DNA from 3 places in the Caenispirillum bisanense genome. Region 3 is predicted to be linked to each of the others. Evidence: riboswitches for the same ligand, from Rfam matches in the RefSeq annotation. Region 3 holds a riboswitch; each other region holds the start of a gene.
What was found. A riboswitch is a leader RNA that binds a small molecule or an ion and turns the genes downstream of it on or off. The one in region 3 is predicted to bind S-adenosylmethionine.
Positions count from the first base shown of each region.

Region 1: linked by a shared signal. The riboswitch ahead of metZ (O-succinylhomoserine sulfhydrylase) and the one ahead of ABD056_RS11300 (aliphatic sulfonate ABC transporter substrate-binding protein) in region 3 are both predicted to bind S-adenosylmethionine.
Region 2: linked by a shared signal. The riboswitch ahead of ABD056_RS19940 (hypothetical protein) and the one ahead of ABD056_RS11300 (aliphatic sulfonate ABC transporter substrate-binding protein) in region 3 are both predicted to bind S-adenosylmethionine.

Region 1 is NZ_BAAAEP010000033.1:13,587-20,271, reverse strand. It holds gene folE (GTP cyclohydrolase I FolE) at 1-187, opposite strand, end outside; gene apaG (Co2+/Mg2+ efflux protein ApaG) at 353-745, opposite strand; gene ABD056_RS14770 (hypothetical protein) at 1,222-1,566, opposite strand; gene metZ (O-succinylhomoserine sulfhydrylase) at 1,694-2,908, opposite strand; SAM riboswitch at 2,969-3,046, opposite strand; gene rnk (nucleoside diphosphate kinase regulator) at 3,394-3,807, shown strand; gene ABD056_RS14755 (tyrosinase family protein) at 4,069-5,562, shown strand; gene ABD056_RS14750 (hypothetical protein) at 5,625-6,146, shown strand; gene thrC (threonine synthase) at 6,292-6,685, shown strand, end outside.
Region 2 is NZ_BAAAEP010000062.1:2,880-9,564, forward strand. It holds gene hisD (histidinol dehydrogenase) at 1-1,002, opposite strand, end outside; gene hisG (ATP phosphoribosyltransferase) at 992-1,651, opposite strand; gene ABD056_RS19935 (hypothetical protein) at 1,792-2,076, opposite strand; gene ABD056_RS19940 (hypothetical protein) at 2,157-2,441, opposite strand; SAM-I-IV-variant riboswitch at 2,499-2,626, opposite strand; gene murA (UDP-N-acetylglucosamine 1-carboxyvinyltransferase) at 2,710-4,002, opposite strand; gene dcd (dCTP deaminase) at 4,095-4,649, opposite strand; gene ABD056_RS19955 (hypothetical protein) at 4,680-4,895, opposite strand; tRNA gene ABD056_RS19960 (tRNA-Thr) at 5,175-5,249, shown strand; gene ABD056_RS19965 (hypothetical protein) at 5,331-5,948, opposite strand; gene ABD056_RS19970 (AAA family ATPase) at 5,948-6,685, opposite strand, start outside.
Region 3 is NZ_BAAAEP010000021.1:62,325-69,009, forward strand. It holds gene ABD056_RS11275 (branched-chain amino acid aminotransferase) at 1-19, shown strand, start outside; gene ABD056_RS11280 (hypothetical protein) at 176-430, shown strand; gene ABD056_RS11285 (OsmC family protein) at 608-1,126, opposite strand; gene ABD056_RS11290 (ABC transporter ATP-binding protein) at 1,179-1,952, opposite strand; gene ABD056_RS11295 (ABC transporter permease) at 1,975-2,874, opposite strand; gene ABD056_RS11300 (aliphatic sulfonate ABC transporter substrate-binding protein) at 2,886-3,878, opposite strand; SAM riboswitch at 4,008-4,080, opposite strand; gene ABD056_RS11305 (HNH endonuclease) at 4,407-4,970, opposite strand; gene gluQRS (tRNA glutamyl-Q(34) synthetase GluQRS) at 5,054-5,950, shown strand; gene ABD056_RS11315 (DUF1127 domain-containing protein) at 5,972-6,220, opposite strand; gene ABD056_RS11320 (aminotransferase-like domain-containing protein) at 6,328-6,685, shown strand, end outside.

The DNA.
Region 1 (6,685 bases), on a different contig from region 3:
CATAGCCGGCGAAGAATTCCTCGTAGGCGCGCACGACGCGGGCGGGGGTGTCCACCAGCCCTTCGCGGTCGGGGTTGTCGCCGGCCCAGCGCAGCAGGGTGCGGACGGCGGCCTCGGCCTCCTCGCGGGTCGGGCGGCTGCCGGTCGCGGCGGTGGAGGCGGCGGCGGCATCGCGGAAGTCGCGCACGGCGCTGGGGATCTTGACGGCTTTGGTATCGCTCACGGGCTCAACTCCCATCTCTCGGTCCGCCGGGCGGGCCGGCGTCTCCTATGTCGTGCGGGGTGGCAGCGGGCGCAACCGCCATTCGCTTCCTCCGAACGGGTCAGGTCTGTCTACGGGGGTGGTGCCGCCTCAGTTCACCGCCGCGCGGTCGTGGGGGCTGTCGAGGGAGAAGGCCGGCACCGCCGCCTCGAACTGCTCGCCGTCCTCGTCCACGAAGCCGTAGGCGCCGACCATGATGCCCGACGGCGTCGGCAGCGGCGTGCCGCTGGTGTACTCGAAGCTGTCGCCGGGGTGGATGACCGGCTGCTCGCCGACCACGCCGGCACCGCGCACTTCCTGCACCCGGCCGCCGGCGTCGGTGATGCGCCAGTAGCGGTTCACCAGCTGCACCGAGGTGGGGCGGCCGTTGGTGACGGTGACGTGATAGGCCCACACGAAATGGCCGCCGCCGGGCGACGACTGGTCCTCCAGGAAGACGGGCCGGACGCGGATGGTGATGCCGTTGGTCGTCTGTTCATACATGCGGGAAGGCCTTCGTCGGTGACCGCCCGCGGCGGACGGGCGGGCGCGCGGGCGCCCTGACAAGGTAGGGTGCGGCGCCGGCCAGTGCAAAAAAAATCCCCGCCGGAGGCCGGCGGGGAAGGCAGTGAGAGAGAGTGAGAGAGTAGAGAGTCGAGATGGACCTCGGGGAAGGAAACGGCACTACCCCCCTTGGGGTTCCACCCCGGCATAGAAATATTTCGGGTCGGCGTGTGGCCGGCGCAACCCCTTCAACCGAAGGGAGGGGGCAGGCCATGCCGGACCCGTCCCGCCGAACCCCCCGCACCCGCCCGCACCGGCGCGGACGCAGGGGAACCCTGGCGCCGGCAGGAACCGCCGGCGCAGGACGCCGATCCCACCTTTCGCGAAGGCTGGAAACGGCGCCCGGTATGCCGTCTACGCCCGAAGGCGGAGGCCGGCGCAGCCGGGGGAGGGCGGTTGCGCCCTCGGTCCCCGTGCTATTGCATCCATAAGTCCACGCCCATGCCGCGGGCGAGGGCCGAGGTCTGCACCTCCGGGTTGTTCCAGGTGGCGTCGACCACCCGCGCAAAGAAGGCGTCGCGGCAGCCGAGCGCGGCGTCGCCGCCGGCCGCCCAGCACTCCAGGGCATCTTCCGCCGGCGCCAGGGCGTAGGACGGCGTGCCGCCCTCTTCCAAGCCGTCGAGCAGGCTGCGGGCGTCGGCGATCTCGCCGAGCATTTCTTCCGGCAGCGGATCGGTGGGGTCGGCCGCCAGCGCGGGCGCCGCGGCGCCTCCCAGCGCCAGGGCGGCGGTCAAGGCGGCGGCAAGCGCGAACCGTGTCATGGTGTCCTCCTTCGCGTGCCTGTCCAGTTGTTCCAGTCTGTAAAAACAACGTGGCGACACGCGGGCAGGTCCCGTGACCATTTTCGGGCAGTCCTTACGCCGCCTTTACATCGGCGGCCAAAGTCTTCTAGCCCAAGGCAATTTCCAGATCGCGGACGAGATCGCCGGCATCCTCCAGGCCCACCGACAGCCGCAACAGGCCCGGAGTCAGCCCCTGTGCCACTTTTTCCTCATCGGGCAGCGAGGCGTGGGTGGTGGTGGCGGGATGGCAGATGAGGCTCTTGGCATCGCCCAGGTTGTTGCTGATGTCGATGAGCGACAGGCGGTTCAGCAGCCGGAAGGCCGCGTCCTTGCCGCCCTCCACCTCCAGCGCGACGATGGTGCCGCCGCCGCTCATCTGGCGGGCGGCAAGGTCGGCCTGCGGATGGCTGGGCAGGGTGGGGTAGATCACCCGCGCGATGCCACGGCCGACCCGGCTGTCCAGGAAGGCGGCGACCCGCTCGGCGTTGGCGACGTGCCGCTCCACCCGCAGGTCCAGCGTCTCCAGCCCCTTCAGCAGCACCCAGGCATTGAAGGGCGACAGGCAGGGGCCGGTGTGGCGCAGGAACATGCCGATCTTGTCCTCGAACCACGTCTGGTCGTTGGTGAGGATGGCCCCGCCGAGGCAGCGGCCCTGGCCGTCGATGTGCTTGGTGGTGGAATAGACCACCACGTCGGCGCCCAGCGCGAAGGGCTTCTGCAGGATGGGCGTCGCGAACACGTTGTCGACGATGACCAGCGCCCCGGCGGCATGGGCAAGGGCACTCACGGCCGCCAGGTCGACCAGTTCCAGCGTCGGGTTGGAGGGGGTTTCGATGAACACCGCCTTGGCCGGGCGCTCGAACGCCCGCTGCCAGTCGGCGAGGTCGGGGCCGTGGACGAACTCCACCTCCACGCCCCACTTGGGCAGGATGTCGGCGATGATGTAGCGACACGACCCGAACAGCGCCCGGCTGGCCACCACCCGGTCGCCGGCCTGAACGGTACATGCCAGCGCCGCGAACACCGCCGCCATGCCCGAGGCGGTGGCGCGGCAGAAACGGGCGCCCTCGATCAGCGCCAGCCGTTCCTCGAACACGTCGATGGTCGGGTTGCGGAAGCGCGAGTAGACGAAGCGGTCCTTGTCGCCGTTGAAGCTGGCCTCGGCCTCCTCGGCGCTGTCATAGACGAAGCCCGAGTTGAGGTAGAGCGCCTCCGACGTCTCCGAGAAGCCGGAGCGGTTGACGCCGCCGCGCACCTGGCGGGTGCGGGCGGACCACTCGGCGGGGCCGAAGGCGGCGGGGGAATTGGTGTCGTGGGTCATGGCAGCGGACCTCCGAAAACAAAAAAGCCCCGACCGGATAAGCGATGCGGTCAGGGCTTCCCTTCGGACGCCTCGACCTTTTAGCGAATTGTTTTACGTGGCCGCAAGCCGGTCGACCAAATCACCACGTTGCCTTCTTCCCTAACGGAAACCGCCGGGGCGGTCAAGGCCGCCGTGGCGGGCGGCGGCGGGGCGGCGACTCGCCCTTGACGGCGGCGCGCCGGCACCGTTCAATGGGTCCATGCGACAGAAAACGACCATCGTCCGCTTCACCCTCACCGCCGGCTGCATCCTCGCAGGCTAGCCGGCCCCGGTCGTGCGCCCGCTGCGGCCGACCGGCCGGGGCCGCCGCACCGGGTTCTGCCGCACTGTCGGCCCCGTCGCATCCCCCTGATCCGCTCCGCCCGCTGCGCCATCGGCGCCGGCGGAGCCTCGCCGTTCCAACGGTTCCGATCCCGATTCCGTGCCCGTTCAAGGAGGCCGCCATGACCGCCGACACCACCGTCGCCCGCCCGCCCGTGTTCGTCACGCCCGAGGACTTCAACCGCCTCTACACCCTGGCCGAGGATGCCGCCCGCCGGGTGCCGGCGGTGGCCGACTACCTGCTGGACGAACTGGAGCGCGCCACCCAGGTGCCGGCGGCGCAGCTGCCACCCGATGCGGTCACCATGGGCAGCCGGGTGCGCTACCGCGACGACGCCACCGGCCGCGAGCGGACGGTGACGCTGGTCTTCCCCGGCGAGGAAAACGCCGACGCGGCCGCCGTGTCGATCCTGACGCCGGTGGGGGCGGCGCTGTTCGGCATGCGCGCCGGCGCCGCCATCGACTGGCAGACCCCGGGCGGCGAGCGCCGCACCCTGACCGTCCTGGAGGTGGAGCCGCCCCGACGCGACGGGTGAGGGGACCGAGGGGGGGGCTGGAGATCAGGTGCCTTCAGCCGCCGCCTCCTGCATGCCCGGACCGGACCCGCGCCTCCCCTGTCCGTTGGCGGGACTCGCGGCACCCGCTCCGCGAGAAAAATATCCCCCGACTCGCCCTGGCGTCTTTACCTCCCTCCCGTTCGTGGGTATCAATCACAGGCAGCGCTAACATCTGCGATTCGCCTGAGGTTGTGCCGATAGCGCAACTCGCATGGACTTTAGCGAGAAGGGGAGGGTGTGATGCAACGTAGGGATTTCATGAAGCTGTCGGCGGCCGCTCTGGCGGCGCCGTACATCGTGACCGGGGTGTCGGGGGCGGCCCGGGCCGCCGGCGGTGGCAAGCGGGTTCGGCGGGACGTCATGAAGATGGACGCCAGCGATCCGTTCTTCCGCCAGTACGCCCAGGCCGTCGCCGCCATGCACAACCTGCGGAAGGACGATACCCGCACCTGGCGCAATCAGGCGCTCATCCATCTCCACCACTGCCCGCACCACAAGGAAGACTTCGTCCACTGGCACCGCTGGTACCTGAACTACTTCGAGCAGATCTGCGGCGAGCTGATCGGCGAGCCCGACTTCGCGCTGCCGTACTGGAACTGGTCGGAGAACGGCGGCCGCATCCCCGATCCGTTCTATGATCTGGAGCCGCTCAACGTCGTCTTCTGGAACGACAAGAGCGACGCCCAGTCCGACAACTGGGGGCCGGACGAGGTGGTCACGGTCGGCGTGCGCGGGCTGACCAAGGGCGTCGGCCTGCAGGACCGCGAGGCGCCGGGGCAGGACTTCTTCTCCTACGAGAAGATCCGCACCATCCTGGAAAGCCCGACCTTCGAGATCTTCACCAACCAGCTTGAGCGCCAGCCCCACGACAAGGGCCACGTGATCGTCGGCGCCATGCCGCAGGGTCAGCCGCAGGGCCACATGGGCGACGGCATGTCGCCGCTCGACCCCATCTTCTGGCTGCACCACTGCAACATCGACCGCCTGTGGGCGCAGTGGGAGGCGGCGAGCCCCGAACATCGCACCGTCATCTCGCGCAACTACGACTACTCCAACAACTTCGTCGACGCCAAGGGCAACCCGGTGCCGGTGGCCGATGCCAACTCGGCGGTCGATCTGAAGAACTTCGACTACATCTACGACACCATGCAGGCCTCGGCGGTGGAACTGGCCGGCGTGCTGGAAGGCGCGCCGCGGGGCGAACAGCTCCTGCTGGCTGCCTCGGCGGTGTCGGCGGTGCCGCAGGTGCTGGGGTCGGTGGCCGTGAAGGACCGCGCCTCCCTGACCGAGGCGGCGACGGCGACGGTGGCGGCCGGCAACCTGACTGATGCTATGTTCAGCTCGCGCGTGTTCTGGGCGGCCAGCCCGCTGGCGGTCACCTCGCCGCGCCTGGCGGTGGCCAACCGCCGCATCTACGCCACCCTCGGCATCACCGATGCGCCGGGCACCTCGCCCATGCTGGTCAACGTCTACGTCAACCGCCCGAAGGATACGACGGTCACCGGCGGGCCCTACTTCACCGGCTCGTTCGCCTTCTTCGCGTCGGCCAAGGGGCACCATGCGGCCGATCAGAAGGTGATCATCGACATCACCGGCGCCCTGCACGAGCAGGCGCAGGCGGGGCTGCTGACCTCCAGCGACGTCACCATCGACCTGGTTCCGGTGCCGGCGGTGGAAGGCGCCAGGACCGACGACAGCTTCGTGCTGTCCAAGGTTGACCTGGAGGCCATCTGACCGCATGTCACCGTCTCGGGGGCCGGCGCATCCGCCGGCCCCGTCCGCCGACGAGACCGCCGATGGTTGTCATGCCCCCCGTTGCCGCCCTGGTCGCCGTCTTCCTGACCGTCCTCGCCCCGGCCCCGCCGGGGGCGGGGGAGGGAGCAGGCACGGCCTTCGCCGCTGAAGGGGCAGGGGCCGCCGCGACGGGCGCCGAGGCCACCGGCACCGCCGCCGCCCGCGCCACCGTGGCGGTGACGGCGGCCGACGCCGATGCCGCCGGCCGCGGCGACGGTTACCTGACCCTGCTGCTGGAGCCGGTGCGGACCGTCCCGCGCGAGCCCTATCTGGTGGTGATCGAGGCCCGCCCCGGCAACGCCCCCGAGGCGGAGGCGGAGCCCATCGGCAGCGTCGCCTTCCACCCGCCGCCGCGCGACGGCGACGTGGGCGAGTTCATCCTGACCGTGCCGCGCCGGCTGCTGCTGCGGGCGGCCGATGACGGCGGCCTGGTCGTCTCCGTGCGCCTGATGCCGGCGGCCGAAGGCGGGCGGCTGACCACCTCCGCCCTGCGGATCGCCGGCGCCAGCCTCCGCCGCCCTTGACCCGGCCTTGCCGCCGCCCCACATGGCGCGCCTCGGTGGGGGCGGTGGGGTGGTGGTCGGTGTTGCCGTGCGGTTCCCCGCGCGGTACCCTGCGCGCCTCTGGACCATGGGGCGCCCGCGGCGCCGATCAGGGAGTGACGGGACGGTGAGGTATGTGAGCACCCGGGGCGAGGCGCCGGCTCTTTCCTTCGACGACGTGCTGCTGACGGGCCTCGCCCGCGACGGCGGCCTCTACGTGCCCGAGCACTGGCCCACCTTCACCGTCGACGAGATCCGCTCCCTGCGCGGGCTGTCCTATGCCGAACTGGCGGTGCAGGTGATGCGCCCCTTCGTCGCCGGCAGCCTGACCGACGACGAACTGACCGATCTGGCCAACCGCGCCTATGCCGGATTCGGCCATGCCGCGGTGGCGCCGCTCAAGCAGATCGGCCCGGACGTCTGGCTGATGGAGCTGTTCCACGGCCCGACGCTGGCGTTCAAGGATTACGCGCTGCAGTTCGTCGGCCATGCCTTCGAGCATGTGCTGAAGAAGCGCGGCA
Region 2 (6,685 bases), on a different contig from region 3:
GTCCACCGCCAGTTCCAGGTGCTCCGGCGCCACCTGGTCGACCAGCGGCACGGCGTCGTCCAGGCTGTCCACCACCACGATGGCGCCGTGGTCGTTCCAGCTCTGGCGCGCGATCTCGGCCCGCGGCAAGGTCTGCAGCAGGCTCTCCACCGCCTCCATCACCCGGGCGCCGAAGGCGGCGTCGGTGGTGACGAGGATGGACTGGCTGGCGGTGTCGTGCTCGGCCTGGCTCAGCAGGTCGGCGGCGATCCATGCCGGGTCGTTGTTGCCGTCGGCCACCACCAGGATCTCCGACGGGCCGGCGATGCTGTCGATGCCGACGGTGCCGAACACCTGCCGCTTGGCGGCGGCGACGTAGGCGTTGCCGGGGCCGACGATCTTGTCCACCGGCGCGATGGTCCTGGTGCCGTAGGCCAGGGCGGCGATGGCCTGGGCGCCGCCGATGCGGTAGATCTCGTCCACCCCGGCGATCTTCGCCGCCGCCAGCACCAGCGGGTTGAGCTTGCCGTCCGGGGTCGGCACGCACATCACCAGCCGGCCGACGCCCGCCACCTTGGCCGGCAGCGTGTTCATCAGCACCGACGACGGATAGGCCGCCGTGCCGCCGGGCACATAAAGGCCCGCCGCCTGCACCGCCCGCCAGCGGCTGCCAAGGCGCACGCCGGCATCGTCGGTGTAGTGGTAGCTTTCCGGCAGCTGCCGGGCGTGATACTCGCGCACCCGTTCCGCCGCCAGTTCCAGCGCCGCGATCAGCTCGCGGTCGCAGGCGGCATAGGCAGCCTCCACCTCGGCGGCGGTGACGCGCAGGGTCTCCGGCGTCAGCTCCAGGCGGTCGAAGCGGCGGGTGTAGTCGATGACGGCGGCATCGCCGTCGCGGCGCACCGCCTCCAGGATCTCCGCCACGGCGGCGTTGACGTCGTGGGAAGTCTCGCGCTTGTCGTTGATGAGACGATCAAAGGCCTCGGCAAAGCCGGGCGTGCCGGCACGCAATTCAACGGGCATTCACGACCTCCCGGAACTTCTCGATCCAGCCGCCCAGTTCCTCGGGGCGGGTTTTCAACGCGGTGCGGTTCACCACCAGGCGCGAGGTGACGTCGCAGATGTGCTCCACCTCCACCAGACCATTGGCCTTCAGGGTGGAGCCGGTGGACACCAGGTCGACGATGCGGCGGCAGAGGCCGAGCGCCGGCGCCAGTTCCATGGCGCCGTTCAGCTTGATGCATTCCGCCTGCACGCCGCGGCGGGCGAAGTGCCGCTTGGTGGTCTCCGGGTACTTGGTGGCGACGCGGACGTGGCTCCACTTGGCGGGATCGTCCTCGCCCGACAGGTCCACCGGCTCCGCCACCGACAGGCGGCAGTGGCCGATATCGAGGTCGAGCGGCGCATAGAGTTCGGAGTAGTTGAATTCCATCAGCACGTCGTTGCCGGCCACACCCAGGTGCGCGGCGCCGAAGGCGACGAAGGTGGCCACGTCGAACGACCGCACCCGCACGATGTCGATATGCGGATGGTTGGTGGCGAAGCGCAACTGGCGCGACTTGGGATCGTCGAACGCGGGCTCGGGGACGATGCCCACGGCCCGCACCAACGGCATGCATTCTTCCAGGATCCGCCCTTTGGGCAGGGCGATCACCAGACTTTCACGGCCCATGGGTGGCGTCTTCTCGGCGGTCAGCGGCAAGATGGAGGCGCATGTTTACACGAGTCCCCGCCGGCGAACCACCCCGTTGATCACCGCCCGCCGCCGCACCCTGGCCGCCGCACCCCGGCCGCCCCGTCGGCGCTGCCGGGTCAGAACCGCACCAGGGTCATGACGCCGAAGAACCCGGCTGCCAGCACCGCCAGCATGAGGGCGATCCACATGGCGCCGCGCGACAGCGCATCGACGAACCCGCCGCCCCGCCGGCCGCCCCCCTGGCCGGTGCCGTTGATAGCGTCCACCAGCGCCTGCATCCGCTTGCGCAGATGGGCTTCCTGGGCCTGACGCTTTTCCGGCGGCAACGAGGCATAGAACTGTTGCAGCCGCCTGAGTTCCCGCTGGTTCTCGGCGACGCTGCGCGATCTCGGATCGGCCATTTCTCCCCCTCCGCCGGATCCTTACTGGTGGTTGAAGATACGGGAAGCCGGGCGCCAGGACAAACGGTTTATCGAAAGGATTACTCCGCGGCCGCCAGCAGCGGTGCAGCGGCCTCTGCGCCGGCCCGCCGCGGCTGGGTTCGGCGGGCGGCGGCGCGGGCCTCCGCCAGGCGGGCGCCGGGCCATACTCGCAACAGCTGCACCCGCTCCCGCCCCGGCCCGTCGCACAGGCGGTAGAGGTGGGTGTAGGTGCCGAAGCGGCGGTGGACCACGGCGACGCAGCGGTGATCCGGCAGGCCGAGGATGTCGTCGTCGGGACCGACGACCACGCCGGGGGCCAGCGGCGACACGATGGAACAGGACATGGCGATGCCTCCTCTCGATCCGATGGGAGGCTGACGCGATGCGCGGCGATGGTCCGAGGTCACCCGATTGGTTGCCGGTCCGGCCGCATCTTCCCCGCCCCGCGCGGTTTGCGGGTCGGGAAGCACCACCTTGCCCGGGATGGCAGGTTGGTGATGGGCGTCAGCCCACGCTCTTGATGCTGAGACTGGTGATACGCCAAGCCGCCGGCGGAGGCAAGGGGGAGATCGCCGTGGCGGCGCCCTCCCCTCCCTGCTCCACGTCCGGCCGTCAGCGGTCGCCGCGCAGACGCTCGATATGGGCGCCGCAGGCGGCCAGCTTCTGCTCCAGCCGCTCGTAGCCGCGGTCCAGGTGGTAGATGCGGTTGACGATGGTCTCGCCTTCCGCCGCCAGCCCGGCCAGCACCAGCGACACCGAGGCGCGCAGGTCGGTCGCCATCACCGGCGCGCCGGACAGCCGCGGCATGCCGCGCACGATGGCCGAGGCGCCGTGCACGGTGATGCGGGCGCCCATGCGCAGCAGTTCCGGCACGTGCATGAAGCGGTTTTCGAAGATGGTCTCGGTGAGCATGGAGGCGCCGTTGGCGGTCGCCATCAGGGCCATGAACTGGGCCTGCATGTCGGTGGGGAAGCCGGGATAGGGCTCGGTCATCACGTCGACGCCGCGGATGTCGGCGCCGTCAGCGCGCACGCGCAGGCCGCGGGCGGTTTCCTCCACCTCGACGCCGGCTTCCTCCAGGGTGCGGGTGACGGCCGTCAGGATGTCGGTGCGCACGCCGGTCAGCTCGATGTCGCCGCGGGTGATGGCGGCGGCGACCATGTAGGTGCCGGTCTCGATGCGGTCGGGGATGACGCTGTACTCGGCGCCGTGCAGCCGCTCGACGCCCTGCACGCGCAGGGTGGAGGTGCCGATGCCGGAGATGCGGGCGCCCATGGCGTTCAGGCAGTGGGCGAGGTCGCAGACCTCCGGCTCCTGCGCCGCGTTGGCGATCACCGTGTCGCCCTCGGCCAGCACGGCGGCCATGAGCGCGTTCTCGGTGCCGCCGACGGTGACCATCGGGAAGATGATGTTGCCGCCCTTCAGGCGCGAGGCGACGCGGGCGGTGATGTAGCCCTCCGACAGCTCGATGGTGGCGCCGAGCGCCTCCAGCGCCTTCAGGTGCAGGTCCACCGGCCGGGTGCCGATGGCGCAGCCGCCGGGCAGCGACACCCGCGCCTCGCCGTGGCGGGCCAGCAGCGGGCCGAGCACCAGCACGCTCGCCCGCATCTTGCGCACCAGGTCGTAGGGGGCGGTGGTGGAGGTGACCTCGCGGCAGCGCATGGCCAGCACGCGGCCGGTGGCGCCGCCGTTCTCGGCATGGCCGTTCAGCTCCATCTCCACGCCATGCTGGGCCAGCAGGTTGGCCATGGTGGTGATGTCGGCCAGATGCGGCAGGTTGGACAGCGTCAGCGTCTCGTCGGTCAGCAGCGCCGCCGGCATGAGCGTCAGCGCCGCGTTCTTGGCGCCGCCGATGGAAATGGTGCCACGCAGCGGCACGCCGCCGACGATGCGGATACGGTCCATGGTAACCCTGGCTCTTTCACAATAACTGGGGGACGGAACGGTGACGGCCGCATTCTGCCCCGACAGGATGGCGGCTTGGGGGCGGTGGTGTGTCACAGGCGCGGCAGGGTGACGCCCCGCTGGCCCTGGTACTTGCCGGCGCGGTCGCGGTAGGAAACGTCGCACTCCGGCTCGCCGCGCAGGAAGATGAACTGGCAGGCGCCTTCGTTGGCGTAGATACGGGCCGGCAGCGGCGTGGTGTTGGAGAATTCCAGCGTCACGTGGCCTTCCCATTCCGGTTCCAGCGGCGTCACGTTGACGATGATGCCGCAGCGGGCGTAGGTGGACTTGCCAAGGCAGATCACCAGCGTGTCGCGCGGGATGCGGAAGTATTCCACCGTGCGCGCCAGGGCGAAGGAGTTGGGCGGGATGACGCAGACGTCGGTGTCGCGCTCGACGAAGCTCTGGTCGTTGAAGTTCTTGGGGTCCACCACCGCCGAGTCGACGTTGGTGAAGATCTTGAACTCGCTGGCGACGCGGGCGTCGTAGCCGTAGGACGACAGGCCGTAGGAAATCACCCCCTGGCGTTCCAGGCGGTCGGTGAAGGGTTCGATCATGCCCTTCGCGTGGGCCATTTCCCGAATCCAGCTGTCGGGCATCACGGGCATGGGGGCGATCCTTCCGTCTTCGTCTGCTGATTACGCGCCGTTGCCGGCCGGGTCATCGCCGCCGCCGGCGGGGGCGCCGTCTTCGGCGGCCTTGGCGGCGGCCTCGCGGGCACGCAGCTGTTCCTTGCGCTTCTGCAGGTTGGCACGCAGGGCCTGAGCGCGGCGCGCCAGACGGTCTTCGACGCGGTCCTGCCCCTTTTCGGAAAGGCGGGGCGGGTTCCGGTCACGCTTCGACATGGTCGACATGGACGGACACTCTGGCTGCGGGGGCTGATGCTAAAGTGGCGCATCCTCCCTTCTGCGGCCGGTTCCGTCAAGAGCGGCTTGCGGCGGCGCCCGGCGGCGGTGCTTCCGGTGCGGGCGGGGCGGCGGAGGGGCCGGTGGAGGGGCGGGTGGAGAGGGATGAAAAATTCTGAAAAAAGAGGCTTGCACGCCCCGACCGCCGTGGCTATAAAGCGCGCCTCGGCACGACGGAGGCCACGGCGAAATGCCAGACACCCCCGCCGCCGAGGCGACAGACGGTACGCTGCTGTAGCTCAGGGGTAGAGCACTCCCTTGGTAAGGGAGAGGTCGTGGGTTCGATTCCCCCCAGCAGCACCACCTGCAAAAAACCCCGCCGCTCCCGGAGCAGGCGGGGTTTTTGCTGTGCGGGCGGGAGCGGGACCGGGAAAAGGCCGCGCCTCAATCGAGGCTGACGGCCATCCACGCGCCATCGGCGGCGGCGCACTCGAACACGGCGGCGCCGGCGCGGCTATCCCAGCTGGTGCGGCAGCGGTCGTAGCCCTCCACCGTCACCACCCGCACGAAGCTGCGCGGCAGGAAGGCCGGCCGGCCGTCGTGCTCCACCTGCAGCCACAGGGCATCCACCACCACGGCGGAGGCCGTCGCCCCCTGGTCGAGCCATGCCAGGGTGGTGGCATCGGCGCGGTCGGTGGAGGCGCGCACCGGCGTGCGCCGCTGCATCTCCACCGTCAGGCGCGGCCGCGCCGGCGGCGGGGCGGCGCTGTAGGTGACGGTGGTCGCAAGCCCCTTCAGCGTCTCGACCTGACGGGCCAGGCCTTCCTCCGTCATGGCCTCGCGCGCCTGACCGATGCCGTCGACCACCGTCGCCGTCACCTTGGGCAAGGCCTCGGGGTCGCACACCAGGGCCAGCGAGCCGGTGAGCACGGCGCAGGGATGCACGCCCGGTCGCCACGCCTGCCAGCCGAGGCCGAGGGTGGCCAGCAGCGCCAGGCCGAAGGCCAGCTGGAACGTCGCCTTGCCAAGGGTATGACGCAGGATCTGGGGCCAGCCGATCATCACGCTCCTCCATCCAGGGTCGCCGGCACATCTTCTGGCAGCACCGTCACCAGTGCGGCATCATTGCGGCGGGACTTGCCGTGCAGGCGGCGGGCATGGTTCTGCACTGTGCGCTCCCACAGGCGGCGGGCCTCGCGCCCGTTGCCGAAGGCGCCGTCGCTGGCGGCGATCATGGCGGAGAACGCCGCCGCCGCCGCCTCGCTGGTGCCGGGAGCCAGCTGATAGCCCTGCTGGCGGGCGAAGTTGCCAAAGATGGTGGTGAGGTCGTCGACGGCATAGTCCTCGAAGTGGACGGTGATGTCGAAGCGGCTCTTGAGGCCGGGGTTGGCATTGATGAAGGTCTTCATCTCCTCGCGATAGCCGGCGACGATGACGACGAAGGCATCGCGGTGGTCTTCCATCGCCTTCAGCAGCGTGTCGATGGCCTCGCTGCCGAAATCGTTGCCGCCGCCCTTCGCCAGGCTGTAGGCCTCGTCGATGAACAGCACGCCGCCCATGGCCTCCTGGATCTTCTTCTTGGTCTGGATGGCGGTCTGGCCGATGTAGCCGGCGACGAGGTTGCCGCGGTCCACCTCCACCACATGCCCCTTCGCCAGAAAGCCGAGGTCGCGCAGGATGTTGCCGACCAGCCGGGCGACGGTGGTCTTGCCGGTGCCCGGATTGCCGGTGAAGACCATGTGGAAGCTGCGGGCGGAGTCCTGGTCAAGCCCGCGCTTGCGGCGCTCCTGCTGGATGAC
Region 3 (6,685 bases):
GGCGGGAACGGCCGGATAACCGGGCGGCATCCTACCTGTCCGGGTGGTATATGCGCGCCGTCCACCTTGGTTGATGGCGCGCATACCTTTTACGGGAAGTTAACCACCTCTGCACAAGCGCCGTCATACGCAGGCTCTGGCATGATCGGATCATCAAACGAGGGGAGAAAAACCGATGACCGCCACCGCCCGCAAGACCACCTGCCCCGTCGCCTCCGCCCGCGCCAGCCGCGAGGCCGCCGCCCGCTTCCGCGAGCAGGTCGCCCGCCTGAGCGCCGTGTCGTTCGAAGGCTCGCTCACCGCCATCGCCGAATTCCGCCTGATGGCCCGCGATCTCACCCGCGGCGGTACGGTCACCACCGCGCGCACCAGCGCCCAGGCGACCCTGAACGCCGCGCTCGGTCGCCCGCTGGCCCTGGCCGCCGAATAATCACGACAAAAGCCGGCCGGCGCCCCCCGGGGCCGCCGCCGCGTCCAGCCATCCCGCCGCGCCTTCGGGCCGCGGCAGGTGCAAAGCCGGCGGGCCGGGCTCCCCTCCGCCCGGCTGCCGGACCCTCTCTCGATCGACCTTTATCTCTCGTTCCGCCTCCGGCCGTTGCCTGACCCCTCAGGCAGCGGCCGTTTTCTTGACGTCGACGGTCACCGGCGGCGGCGTGGTCAGGGTCTTGTAGACGACGCAGTAGCGTTCGGTGAGCTTGAGCAGGCTGTCGATGCGCTCCTGCGGCTCCGGGGTGTCGATCTCGAAGGTCAGGCGGATGTCGCGGAAGCCCACCGGCGCATCCTTGGCGACGCCGAGCGTGCCGCGGAAGTCGAGGTCGCCTTCCACCCGCACGCTGCCGCCGCGCAGGTCGAAATCAAGGGCGGTCGCCACCGCCTTCAGGGTGACGCCGGCGCAGGCCACCAGCGCCTCCAGCAGCATGTCGCCGGAACAGGCCTGGGTGCCGGGGCCGCCGGTGGCGGGGTGCAGGCCGGCTTCGATGAGGGCGCGGCCGGTGTCGATCTTGCACGCGATGCCGTCGCCGGACAGGTCGCCCTCGGCATGGAGGGTCACCACCGCCTTTTCCGGGTTGGTCTTGTAGGCATCCTTCAGCGGCGTCTGCAGGGCGCGCAGGTCGTCGGATTTCATCGGACTGTTTCTCCTGTCTTGTAGTTGGGCGGCGCGGCGCGGCGGCGGCCGGTCAGATGGCGGCGGCGGGCACGGTTTCCTCGCCCGGCCCCGGTGTCTGGAACGAACGGTCCAGTTCCGTCAGCAGGTGCTGTTTCAGACGCTGGAACTCAAGGGTCGTGCGGTCGCGCGGACGGCTGAGGCCGGGCCGCACTTCGGTGCGCACGCGCCCCGGCCGGGGCTGCATGACCACCACCCGGTCGGCCAGGAACAACGCTTCCTCGATGTCGTGGGTGACCAGGATCAGGGTCGGCTGGTACCACCGCCACAGGTCCAGCAGGTGCTCCTGCAGGTCGTTGCGGGTGAAGGCGTCCAGCGCTGAGAACGGCTCGTCGAGCAGCAGCACTTCCGGTCGCGTCACCAGCGCGCGGGCCAGCGCGGCGCGCTGCGCCATGCCGCCCGACAGCTCGCGCGGCCAGCCGCCGGCGAACTGGGCGAGGCCGACGCGGGCCAGGGCCTCGTCGGCGCGGCGGCGCTGCTCCGCCTTCGGCAGGTGGGCGAGGCCGAAGGCGACGTTGTCCCGGATGGTGAGCCACGGCATCAGGCGCGGCTCCTGGAACACCAGGCCGACCTCCGGCCGCGGCGCGGTGATGACCTGGCCGTTCAGGCGCACGGCGCCGATGCTGGGGTTTTCCAGCCCGGCGATGAGGCGCAGCAGGGTGCTCTTGCCGCAGCCGGAGCCGCCGACGATGGCCACGATCTCCCCCGGCGCCACCGACAGCGACACGCTGTCGAGCGCCAGCGTGCCGTTGCCGAACCGCTTGCTGAGGGTGGTAATGTCGAGCATGGCAGCGGGGCTCCGGTTGCGGTCAGCGGCGGCTGTTGCCGAGGGAATCCTGCCAGCGCAGGAACGGACGGGTGACGGTGGCGAGCAGGCCGTCGGTCAGCTTGCCGAGCACGGCGAAGGTGACGATGCTCGCCAGGATGATGGTCGGGTTGCCGGTCATCTGGCCGTCGGTCAGCAGGTAGCCGAGGCCCTTGCTGGCGCCCATGAACTCGGCCGCCACCACGAACATCCAGCCGAGCCCGAGGCCGGCCCGCAGCGCCACCACGTAACTCGGCAGGGTGGCCGGCAGCAGCACGCGGCGGATCAGCTGCAGCGGCGACAGGCGGTAGATGCGCCCCACCTCCACCAGCTTGCGGTCGACATCCAGGATGGCGGCGGCGGTGGTCAGGTAGACCGGGAAGAACACGCCGACGGCGATCAGCGTCACCTTGCTGGCCTCGAAGATGCCGAACCACAGGATGAACAGCGGCACCCAGGCGATGGAGGGAATGGCCCGCAGCGCCTGCAGCATGGGGTCGAGCAGGGCGCGGGCAAGGCCGAAGCTGCCGGTCAGGGCGCCGAGGGCGGTGCCGGCCAGGGTGCCGAACAGGAAGCCGACCGCCACCCGCCACAGGGTGATGGCGATGTGCTCGAACAGTTCGCCGCTGGCGGCCAGTTGCCACAGGGTGGCCAGCACCGCCGACGGCGGCGGCAGCAGGCGTCCGTTGTAGAGGCCGGCGGCGATGATGCCTTCCAGCACCAGGGCCAGCGTCACCGGCACCACGAACCCGAGCAGCCGGCGGCCGCCACGGCCCGCCAGGGCGGCAGCGACGGAGGAGGAGCGGCCGGCACCGCCGGCGGCCTCCCCCGCCCCGGCGGCTGCCGGGACGGAGGAGCCGGCCGGGACGACGGCGGCGGCGGATGCGGAGGGGGTGCCGGTCACGCGCGCCTCCCTCAGTTGGTGGGCAGGCCGGCGGTGAACGACGGGTCGAGCAGGTCGGCCACCGCCGCCGCCACGTCGACCTCCGGCTTGATCACGCCGCTCTTCTGCAGGGCGAGGCCGGCCGCTTCGATGGTCTTGGCCTGGGCGCTGCCGATGGCCGGCTGCGACAGGCCGGTGCGCTCCAGCTGGCGGGCGGCCACCGCCTCGGGGTTGCGCGACGCCTTGGCAATGATCTGCGCCAGTTCCGCCGGGTTCTGCTGCGCCCATTCGCGGGCCCGCTCGTACACCGCGATGACGCGCTTCACCGCGTCCGGGTTTTCGGCGGCGAAGGACTCGCGCACCAGCAGGGTGCCCCAGCTGTTGGCATCGGCATTGCGGTAGAACAGGCGCGAGCCGGCATCCAGCTCCGACGCCGCCATCAGCGGATCGAGCCCGGCCCAGGCATCGACGTCACCCTTCTCCAGCGCCAGGCGGCCGTCCTGGTGCTGCAGCAGGACCAGCTCGACGTCCTTTTCGGTCAGGCCGGCCTCGGCCAGGGCGCGGATGAGGAAGATGTGCGGATCGGTGCCGCGGGTGACGGCGATGCGCTTGCCCTTCAGGTCGGCGACGGTGGTGATGGCGCTGTCCTTGCCCGTCACCAGGGCGGTCCATTCCGGCTTGGAGTAGGCATAGACCACCTTCACCGGGTTGCCGTTGATGCGGCCGAGCAGGGCGGCGGCGCCGGCGGTGGAGCCGAGGTCGAGGGAGGAGGCGTTGAGGAACTCCAGCGCCTTGTTGGAGCCGAGCGACAGCACCCACTGCACCTTGGTGCCGTCCTTGGCGAATTCCTCGTCCAGCCAGCCCTTTTCCTTCAGCACCAGCGACACCGGGTTGTAGTAGGCGTAATCGAGCCGCAGCTCCTTCAGCGCCTGGGCGGCGCTGGCGGCGGAGGGCACGGCCAGCGGCGCCACGGCAAGCACCAGGGCGGCGGCAGCGACGGTCTTCAGGAACGAGCGGCGGAACATGGACAAACCTCTTCCGTTGCGGCTGGCGATGACTTTGCGCGCAGCCGTTGTGGTGGCATCGACGGTGGAGGCGGAGTGTTCTCGCGCGGCGGAGCACGAAAAAACCCGCCGCAGCCTGGGGCGCTGGGCGGGATGGTGCCCACGCTTTAGCTGCATTTGTAACGCGCCCGCAAGCTGTGCTCAAATCGGCGCGATGGAGGTACCGTAGATGTGCGGCACGATGATGTCAAATTGTTTTATTTAGCGGATTTCTAGTGTGGTTCCGTAGGGGCGGTGCGGCGTTCGGGGGGAGGTGGAAGGGGAACCACCAAGACACCAAGAACACCAAGAGGCCGTGCCCACTGCACCGACGATGGTCAGCGGATGCGGCCGGGGTTCTGGCTGGTGCGGTGTGGTAATCGCGGCCGCAGGCCGCAGGGCATGCGCACGGGCGGGATGAGGCGCAGCAAGGTCCATCCTGCGCAGCCCTCTTGGTGTACTTGGTGTCTTGGTGGCTAACCCATGCCCACCGCGTCCCCCGGCGGCGACTCAGTCTTCCAGCTCGGTGTCCCAGTACAGGAAGTCGCGCCAGCTTTCGTGCAGGTAGTTCGGCGGGAAGCGGCGGCCGATGTCTTGCAGCTGGAAGGTGTTGGGCTGGTAGGGGCGGCGGATCAGCGGCATGCCGGCTTCGTCGGGAAGCTTGCTGCCCTTGCGCAGGTTGCAGCTGCCGCAGGCGGTGACCACGTTGAGCCAGCTGGTGCGCCCGCCCTTGCAGCGGGGAATGACGTGGTCGAAGGTCAGGTCGTGGGTGGGGAAACGGCAACCGCAGTACTGGCAGGTGAAGCGGTCGCGCAGGAAGACGTTGAAACGGGTGAAGGCCGGCCTTCGGTGGGTGGGGGCGTATTCCTTGAGGGCGATGACGCTGGGCAATCGGAACTCAAGGCGGGGACTGTGGATGATGGCGTCCTCGTACTCCGACACCACGCTGACCCTGCCGAGGAACACAGCCTTCACCGCCTCCTGCCACGGCCACAGCGACAGGGGGAAGTAACTGAGCGGCCTGAAATCCGCGTTGAGCACCAGGGCTGGGCTCTTGTCCAGTATGGCGTTCAAGGTCTACCCCGCTGTTCCGGTGGCCAGACACAAGATATGGTACCGATTACCAGAGTTGCTGCCAAGCAGGACGAGACCGTTTTATGAAATCCGTCATGATGAGCGAATCGGGTTCCGGCCCTGCTGCCGTTACGCGATTCGCCCCCTCTCCCACCGGATACCTGCATCTCGGTCACGCCTACTCGGCGCTGTTTGCCCACGGCTGCGCCCGGAGCGCCCGCGGGCGGTTTCTGCTGCGGCTGGAGGACATCGACGGCGGCCGCTGCCGGCCGGAGTACGATGCCGCCATCCTGGAAGACCTCGCCTGGCTCGGCCTGCGGTGGGACGGGCCGGTGCGCCGCCAGTCGCAGCACCTGGACGACTACCGCGCCGTGCTCGACCGCCTGGCCGATCGCGGCCTGCTCTATCCCTGCTTCTGCACCCGCCGCGAGATCCAGGAGGAAGTGGCGCGCGCGCCCCATGCCCCCCACGGGCCGGACGGCGTGCTCTATCCCGGCACTTGCCGCCGCTGTTCAACGTCCGAACGGCAGCAGCGGATCGCGGCCGGCGAGTCCCACTGTCTGCGGCTGGACATGGCGGCGGCGGTGGCGCAGGCCGGGCCGCTGCGCTGGCACGACCGCGCCGCCGGCTGGCAGACGGCGCAGCCGCAGGCCTTCGGCGACATCGTGCTGGCCCGCAAGGATGCCCCGGCGAGCTATCATCTGGCGGTCACCTGGGATGATGCCCTGCAAGGGGTGACGCTGGTCACCCGCGGCACCGACCTGTTCGAGTCGACCCACGTCCACCGGCTGTTGCAGGCGCTGCTCGACCTGCCGGTGCCGGACTATCACCACCACCCGCTGCGCACTGACGAGCACGGCCGCCGCTTCGCCAAGCGCGACCGCAGCCTCACCCTGCGGGCGCTGCGCGAGGCCGGGCGGACGCCGGCGGAGGTAATTGCCCTGGCCGGCGCCGATCCGGTCTGGCTCGGCGCCGGCTGAGGGCAATTGTACCGAGGGCATTCAGCGCCAGTCGCGGGGCAATCCGTCGCCGCCGACGCGCCAGTAGGGCTGCGCCACCTCGTCGGCGGCCTGCACGCGCGAAACGCCGATGTCCCGCAGCAGGCGGTCGTCCAGGCGGGCCAGCGCTGCCAGGGTGCGGCGGTGGAGGTACCACTGCCACAGGCGGGCCGGAAGGGTTCTGCCCCAGAGCCCCAGGCGCTGGAGGAGGAGGGCGCGGGCGGGCATCCGCCGGGTGTGCTGCAAGGCCATGTCACTTGCTCCTTTGCTCGATCATGGACTCAAGCTATGATCGCGCAATGATCGGTGCAATGAGTGCATTGATCTCGGCGCAATGTAATTGACATCGGTGCAAGTGCATGGACAGCTACCGCAGCCTGGCGGACGAGATTGCCCGCGACATCGCCGAGGGCCGCCTGAAACCGGGCGACCGCCTGCCGCCGCAGCGCGACTATGCCTATGGCCGCGGCATTGCCCCCTCCACCGCCGGCCGGGTCTACAAGGAACTGGTGCGGCGCGGGCTGGTAGTCGGCGAGGTGGGGCGCGGCAGCTTCGTCCGCGCCGTGCCGGGGCAACCGGTGGGCGTCGCCGCGGTGGCGACGGTGGAGGCGACGGCGAGCGGCCTCGTCAACCTGGAAGCCAGCATTCCCATCATCGACGGCCAGGACGCCGTGATGGCGGAGGTGCTGTCCGGGCTGGCGCGGCCGGAGGCGCTGG